DNA from 2 places in the Gracilibacillus sp. JCM 18966 genome. Region 1 is predicted to be linked to the other one. Evidence: riboswitches for the same ligand, from Rfam matches in the RefSeq annotation. Region 1 holds a riboswitch; the other holds the start of a gene.
The links. A riboswitch is a leader RNA that binds a small molecule or an ion and turns the genes downstream of it on or off. The one in region 1 is predicted to bind S-adenosylmethionine.
Positions count from the first base shown of each region.

Region 1 (4,220 bases):
CAGCTTAACTATGTATATCTATAAAATAGGTGAAATAAGTCGTGCGATGGATTCCTTGAAACGAATCCATTTCGTCCTTTTCTTATATAATGCATAGGTTAACTGGGATACATGCTCCATATCCTTTTCAAACTCATCTACTAGCATTTCCGCAAGTGTTTCGTTGTACAAAAAGGCATTTACTTCAAAATTTAATCGGAAGCTTCTTACATCAATATTTGCAGTCCCAACGGAGGCAATTTTACTATCTACTACAATCATTTTAGCATGGAGGAACCCTTTTTGATAAATATAAACAGTTGCCCCTGCTTCGAGTAACTCTCCAATATAGGAATAGGTTGCCCAGTATACAAAAGGGTGGTCTGGCTTATTCGGTATCATAATCCGGACATCTACCCCTGATAATGAAGCAATTCTAAGCGCATCTAACAAGCTCTCATCTGGAATAAAATATGGTGTTTGAATAAAAACATAATCCTTCGCAGACATGATCATTTTAATGTAGCCATGCTTAATCTGTTCCCAATCAGAATCAGGTCCACTTGATACAATTTGCATCCCAACTTTGCCAGCAGATTTGGCCGCATAATACTTATCATCATACTCGATGTCGTGCCGAGATGCTTGGTTCCAATCCAAAATAAAACGTGTTTGCATATGCTTAACTGCACTACCAATAATCCGTAAATGTGTGTCTCGCCAATAGCCAAATCGTTTATCAACACCAAGATACTCATCACCAATATTGAAGCCACCGATATAACCAATTTTCCCATCAATGATCACCAATTTGCGGTGATTACGGTGATTTATTTTAAAATTTAGCTTTGGTATAAGAGGAGGAAAGAACCCTTCTACTTCGGCTCCCGCTCTGCGCATCTCACGGATTAGCCTTCTACTAAATTTCCTCGATCCCATATCATCATATAGGACCCTTACTTCGATTCCTTCCTTTGCCTTTTTCATTAATACATCTGCTAACCGCCTTCCTAGTTGATCGGAGCGCATAATGTAATAAAGCAAATGAATATGATTTTCTGCCTTCTCAATATCCTCTATTAAAGAATTAAATTTGCGATTCCCATCTGTAAATACTGTAACATCATTGTCTTGGGAAAATATGGCATCATCATTTCTTAAGTGTAAATAAAAGAGATCTTCATACTGATGCATGCGTGGATCATTGACTCGGAACTCTTTATTCTCAATCTCCCTCAACTGTTGTTGAACAGCTGTTTTTACCCCTAATTTACTTTTGGTGTCCCAAGTGAATATAGTTTTATTGCTTAATTTTCTTCCAAATATAAGATATAAAATAAAGCCTGCAATTGGAATAAAGGTTAAGACCATTACCCATGCCCAGGTTGAAGTTGCATTTTTCCTCTCTAAAAAAACAATAGTAAGTGATAATATAATATTAAAAATTAAAATAAAGCTAATTATAAGTTGTACAATACCCATGTGGCCCCTCCTCTCTCATTAGCTAACCCTTCTTTAATATAGCACATTTATAGAAAAGCTAATAGCACAGTGACTATTAGCTTAATCAATGTTCATTGTATTTTGATCAGCTTCTAGCTTTGGTCCCCAAATTTTTAATATCCCCTCTGAAAAGGATGCCTTCGCGGTCCTTTTATCCACTACATATGGTAGTGTGACGGTTCTACGATTTCGAAACTCTTTACGTTCTTTGTGATAATAATGATACGTTTGATCTACCTGTTCGGTTTCATGCTTGTGAGAAATATCAATAGTTAGTTGATTCCCTAAAAAGTTAATTTGTATTTGTTCTTTTTTAATTCCAGGTAATTCAACCTTCACAAGCCACTCTTCATCTGTTTCCAAGACATCTACCGGAATTCTCTCTGGACCTCTCGCCTGTTCAAAAAATTGATCAATCGATTTCATCACATTGTTCGCTGGTTTATCGTATAAAAAGGCATCGAGCTTCTTAATAAAATGTTCTCCAAAACGAGATACACTATGATTCGGTTGATTGCGATTTTCCATACTTATCCTCCTTTTCCCATTCTTTTTATAGTGTATGCGTCTAATTTTCGAAAGTAATGGGCTATCGTTAGAACAAAGGGAAGCAGGAACCCTCGTTATTCAGAAAATTCATTTTATTTTTATTGACGACAAAATTTTTATCCGATATAATAGAAAACAATTAATTACATACAGAAACTCTTATCAAGAGTGGCAGAGGGACTAGGCCCGTTGAAGCCCGGCAACCGTCAATGGAACATCCATTTGAAAAGGTGCTAATTCCTACAGGTATGGACCTGATAGATAAGAGGAGGATGATCAGGACACGAACCTCTTCTTAGCTTAAGAAGAGGTTTTTTATTTTTAAAAAATAATCTTTCTGGAGGGAAATTTCATGACACATTCATTTAATGTAACAGGAACGGAAACGGCACTATTGCACGCAGGACAGCAAGTAGATCCAACAACTAATTCAAGAACCGTACCAATCTATCAAACTACTTCTTACGTTTTTAATGATACAGAGCATGCTCAAAATTTATTTGCTCTGGCGGAGCCTGGAAATATTTATTCCAGAATTATGAACCCTACAATAGATGCTTTTGAACAACGCATTGCTCAATTAGAGGATGGTGTGGCAGCGGTTGCCACAGCATCAGGTATGGCAGCTATTACACTTGCCATTCTCAACCTTGCAAATTCAGGAGACGAAATTATTGCGGACAGCAACCTATATGGCGGTACTTATAATTTATTTAATAAGACATTACCGAAGTATGGTATAAACGTAAAATTTGTTGATGGAACGGATCCTGAAAACTTTCGAAATGCTATTACTTCTAAAACGAAAGCAATCTTTGGTGAGGTCATAACCAACCCAAGCCTCAACATCTTAGATATTGAGGCAGTATCAGATATTGCCCATGAAAATGGTATTCCTTTAATTATCGATAATACTTTTGCTACACCATTTGTTTGTAAACCTCTTACATGGGGAGCAGATATTGTTGTCCATTCTGCTACAAAATGGATCGGAGGCCATGGTACTACAATTGGTGGTATTGTCGTTGATGGTGGTCGCTTTAACTGGAACAGTGATAAGTTCCCTGGATTTGTAGAACCTGATGAAACCTATCATGGAATTCGCTTCGGTATTGATATTGGCGCACCTGCCTTTGCCATTAAATTACGTGTACAATTACTTCGTGACATTGGTGCATGCTTAAGTCCACAAAATGCCTTTTATTTCTTACAAGGTTTAGAAACATTGCATTTACGCATTGCTCGTCACAGTGAAAATACGAAAGCTGTTGCAGAATACTTAGAAAATCACCCACAAGTCGATTGGGTAGCTTATCCAGGTCTTCGTAATCATCCATCCCATGAACTTGCGAAGAAATATTTACGCAACCATTTTGGTTCTATTATCGTCTTTGGTATTAAAGGTGGCCGTGAAGCTGGTCGCAACTTAATTGATAACATTACACTATGGTCACATGTAGCAAATGTAGGGGATGCGAAGTCACTCATTATTCACCCTGCTTCTACCACTCACCAGCAATTAAATGCAGAAGAATTAAAAGCTTCTGGTGTTACTGAAGAATTAGTACGCTTATCTGTTGGTATTGAGACAGCTGAAGATATTATTAACGATTTAGACCAAGCTATTGCTAAGGCAACAAATTCAGAGCCTACCATCCAGGTAGATGCGGATAAGGCCATTACATGGGCATTATCCTCACCATTCGCTAGAGAAGATGGTGGCATCAGACCGAAAACCATCGCAATACTTGGTTATGATCAAGACAAAGAACAAACGATAACCAACCTGAAAAAATTAGGTTACCAAGTCATTCCTGTAAGTAATACAGACGATTCTCTGTATGGATTAAAAACTGTGAATAAACTTTCCGATATTGAGGAAGAAATTGATATTGCTTTTGTAGCAGATGAAAGTAAAGTAGAAGAAGTCTCTGACCAAGCAAAAATTATTTGGTTTAGAGATGCAGCTAATGAAAAGGTTGTAAATAAGGCACAAGCAAATGGAACGATCATTGTCGAAAATCGTTGCCCATTTAGTGAAGCAGACCGCTTGCGCCGTGGAGAATAATTCGTGATTCTCCCTAATTATCGTTTATTTATCTCCCCAAGATAAATAATATATAACCGTGAATCCTTTCTTTTACCGGATTCACGGTTTCTTTATGTTTTAAGAATCTCTGCTTGTTTCC
Region 1 covers NZ_AP043883.1:615,183-619,402, forward strand. Annotated here, with positions in the region: gene cls (cardiolipin synthase) at 19-1,461, opposite strand; gene ACZ5N5_RS02755 (Hsp20/alpha crystallin family protein) at 1,543-2,010, opposite strand; SAM riboswitch class I at 2,188-2,299, shown strand; gene ACZ5N5_RS02760 (PLP-dependent aspartate aminotransferase family protein) at 2,384-4,099, shown strand.

Region 2 (4,220 bases), 1.0 Mb from region 1:
TATATAAATGGAACAGAGCGAAAGTCCTATACATTTAAAGAAATAAAAGATAAAACAGATCATTATGCTAGGATTTTAAAAGAAAAGGGAGTCAAAAGAGGGGATCGTGTTTTTGTATTTTTACCAAAAACAGCAGAATGCTATATAGCAATCTTAGCGGTTATCAAAGTAGGAGCAATCGCAGGGCCGCTTTTTGAAGCCTTTATGGAAGAGGCGGTAAAGGATAGGATGAATGATTGTGGAGGAACAGTACTAATTACAGATCAACAACTAGTAGGAAGAGTTCCACAAAAAGAGATTCCTAGTCTACATACTATTTTATTTGTAGAAGACTTGGAAAAACAACCTTTAGTACCTGTTGAAGGTGATGAGCTTGTAGAATGGGTTGACTGGGAAGATGGTTTAATAATTCATTATACAAGTGGATCAACTGGAAAGCCTAAGGGTGTGTTACATGCCCACCGAGCCGTTCAGCATCATATCGTAACAGGTAGATGGGTGCTCGATATGAAAGATGAGGATGTCTATTGGTGTACCTCTCATCCGGGGTGGGTGACTGGTAGTGTGTATGGATTGTTCGCCCCATTATTAAACAGAGCAACGGTGGTGGTTCAAGGGGGCAGATTTAAAGCAGAGAGTTGGTATTCGTTAATTGAGGAATTAGGTGTTACAATTTGGTATAGTGCCCCAACCGCATTTCGAATGCTGTTATCAGAAGGAAAACTCCATGAAAAATATGATCTATCCTCTCTCCGTCATGTATTAAGTGTTGGAGAGCCACTAAATCCCGAAGTTATTAATTGGGCTTGGGAAAATCTCGGTGTACGAATTCATGATACGTGGTGGATGACAGAAACGGGTGGTCACTTAATTGTAAATCTACCATCTGAAAAGATTAAGCCAGGTTCAATGGGGCGACCACTACCAGGAATGGAAGTTGGTATTCTTGATGATGAAGGAAATATCCTGGATAGTGGTGAAGTAGGACAATTAGCAGTAAAAACTCCTTGGCCAGGCTTGATGAAGGAGATATGGGGAAATAAAGATAAATTTCAATCGTATTTTCAATATGAAGGCTGGTATCTTTCTGGGGATTTGGCCTTACAGGATGAAGAAGGCTATGTCTTTTTTCAAGGTAGAAATGATGACATGATAAATTCTGCAGGGGAAAGAATTGGTCCATTTGAAGTAGAAAGTAAATTAATCGAGCATCCAGCTGTTGAAGAGGCTGGGGTTATTGGAAAGCCAGACGAATTACGTGGTGAATTAGTCAAGGCATTTATTACTTTACGTCAGGGCTTTACAGAGTCAGAGGAATTACTCGATGAGATTCGCTTATTTGTTCGCAAAAATCTTTCAGCACATGCTGCTCCTCGCGAAATAGAAGTAGTAGAAGAGCTACCAAAAACGAAAATTAGTGGAAAGATTTTGCGAAGACAATTGAAAGCACAAGAAATTCAAAAACAACAAACATGAAAAAAATAATACAACATACTCTTATTAAGAGCGGTGGAGGGAATGGCCCAATGAAGCCCAGCAACCTATAAACTCAATGTTTACAAGGTGCTAAATCCAGCAAACGTCAAAAGTTTGGAAGATAAGAGGGAAATAACTCTCTCTTGTTTTGATGAACAGGAGGGAGTTTTTTTCTTAAAGAAAAGCCGTCTTTAGGACATCGCCTCTAGGATTCGAAAGCGTCGCTTTGACTAACGGACGGTCGCGTACCCTTTTGGGTTAAGGATAAGGAAAACCATTTACAATAGGAGGAGACAACATGACAGTAACCAAAATGAACTGGATAAAATTATTAGAGGAAGAGGCAAAACAAAAATTGACACCAACTGTGTTGGAATATTTAAATAGAAGTACGGAATCTACTTACGGTAATGAAGAAATAAAATTCAATAATCCGAAGAAAACGATCAATAAATTGCCTACAATACTATTAGGTGCAGTGGGAGCACAAACTTATTTCCATGAAGATGGTGAACTAGCGACAGCAAAAGCAGCAGCTGAAAAAAATATCCCTTTTATAGTAGGCATCAATTCATCCTACAGTGTGGAGGAAATTAGTGATGTATCCAATGAACATACATTATGGTTTTCCGCTAATCTATTACAAGACATTGATTTAACAAAGCACTTCGTCCAACGGGCAGAATTAGCAGGATATCAAGCCATTGTTATCCCATTATCAAATAATTCGGTTAATGGTATGGATTCGTGCGAAAAAGGTAATGGGAATTTTGTCGTGGATCCTATTTTTCATCGAAAAGCTTATGGAAAAGATAAAGAAGCTTTTCAACAGTTAATTCTTTCTGAATATAATACTTCGTCAGTCAATTGGGAGAAGATTAATTACCTTCAACAGTTCACGACATTACCTGTGTATCTCCAAGGTGATGTACAAGAACAAGACATTCGACAAGCCCTAAAATACCGTATTAGTGGAGTGATTTTACCGAATGGGCTGAAGTTGAGGGCAATGAGAGATATAGTAGGAGAAGCATTTCATCTGATTGTGGAAACAGATGTTTATTCCAAGGAGGATATACAGTACTATTTGGCATCTGGCGCCGATGCAGTTTCTATTCAGAAGGCTTATATTTATGGGCTGAGTACAGATGGAATAAGTGGAGTTAAAAAGGTCATCGATCAATTGATATCATATTAGGAAGCAACTGAATCTGGGACAAAACTGAATAGAGAAGATGAGAATCTGAACGGTACTATGATTGAACGTAGTCAAAATACGTATTCTTTTCTTTCTTATTGTCCCAGTTTCATATAACATTTGTCCTGCAATTGAGTAAAGTTAGTTGCTTATTTTGCAAGTCACACTCTCTTTTTTGCAACAAGCTCCATATTCTTGCGAGTTACGATCACATTTTTGCAACTAGCTCCATATTCTTGCAAGTGACGCTCACATTTTTGCAACTAGCTCCATATTCTTGCGAGTTACGCTCACATTTTTGCAACTAGCTCCATATTCTTGCAAGTCACACTCTCATTTTTGCATCTCACTCTTTATTGCTATTAAATCACTTTCTGAATAATCTGACCACCATCTGTTCATAATTTATCTTAATGCGATACTAGTGAACATTTGTTTAAAAAATTTTAGTAATAGGATATAGTAAATTAACAGATAATAATTCTAATACGAGAAATGAGGGTAATTATTGATTGTTAAATTATATGGGAAGAAGGACTGCTCCCTATGTTTAGATGCAAAGATATTATTAGAAATATTACAAGAAGAGTATGGTTTTGAGATAGAAGTAATTGATATTTATCAAGATGAGACATTATTAGATAAATTTCATTTAATCATCCCAGTTGTCGAGATAGAAGGGGAAATTGTCGACACAGAAATAATTGATCTACCTAAAATAGAAAATTTTCTGAAAACAATTCAGCAAAAATAGTTGAGTCATTCCATACATTTTGATACAATTATTTTGGAAGTTAATTTAGCCATCCAAAATTACTAACCAAATTAGGGAAATGAAGGCTTTCATGACGAAAAGCCCAATTTTTTGTAGTGAGTGGGACGTAATTTGGCTAGGAGGGACATATTTTTCCCGGAGAAAAGGAGCGTTTCTGTTTGAAGGAATTATTAGATATTCAAGAAAAATTATTCCCAGATATTTTAGATGTCATGCAAAAACGATATAAAATTCTACAATTTATTCAGCAAATGCAACCGATTGGCAGAAGAAGTTTATCTGAAAATATTAATTTCAAGGAACGTCTAGTAAGGGCTGAGATTGAATTTCTAAATAAGCATGGATTTATCATCGTCACTTCAAAGGGAATGCGCGTGACGGAAGAAGGAAACGAGATTATTGTCAAATTGGCGCAATTCATGAATGAAATTTCCGAATTCCGTGTTTTAGAAAACCAAATTAAGGATAAATTACAATTGGAGCATGTTATTATCGTTTCTGGGAATAGTGATGTGCATACAACGGTAAAACAGGAACTTGGGAAAGCATGTGTCCAGTACTTAAATACGATCTTAACTTCCAGTCAAACGATAGCTGTGACAGGTGGCACGACAATGACAGAACTTGCGAATCAAATGAAGCCACTCGAACATGCTAGAAATTGTACCTTTGTACCGGCTCGCGGTGGTCTCGGTGAACAAGTAGAGATTCAAGCTAATACCATTTGTGCGCAAATGGCGAAAAAAGCAAATGGTCAATATCGCTTGCTAT
Region 2 covers NZ_AP043883.1:3,803,936-3,808,155, reverse strand. Annotated here, with positions in the region: gene acsA (acetate--CoA ligase) at 1-1,476, shown strand, start outside; SAM riboswitch class I at 1,495-1,604, shown strand; gene ACZ5N5_RS18625 (alpha-hydroxy-acid oxidizing protein) at 1,775-2,674, shown strand; gene ACZ5N5_RS18620 (glutaredoxin family protein) at 3,183-3,428, shown strand; partial or broken gene ACZ5N5_RS18615 (sugar-binding transcriptional regulator) at 3,662-4,220, shown strand, end outside.
Region 2: it holds a riboswitch for S-adenosylmethionine, as region 1 does, so the genes downstream of both, ACZ5N5_RS18625 (alpha-hydroxy-acid oxidizing protein) here and ACZ5N5_RS02760 (PLP-dependent aspartate aminotransferase family protein) in region 1, are expected to answer to the same signal.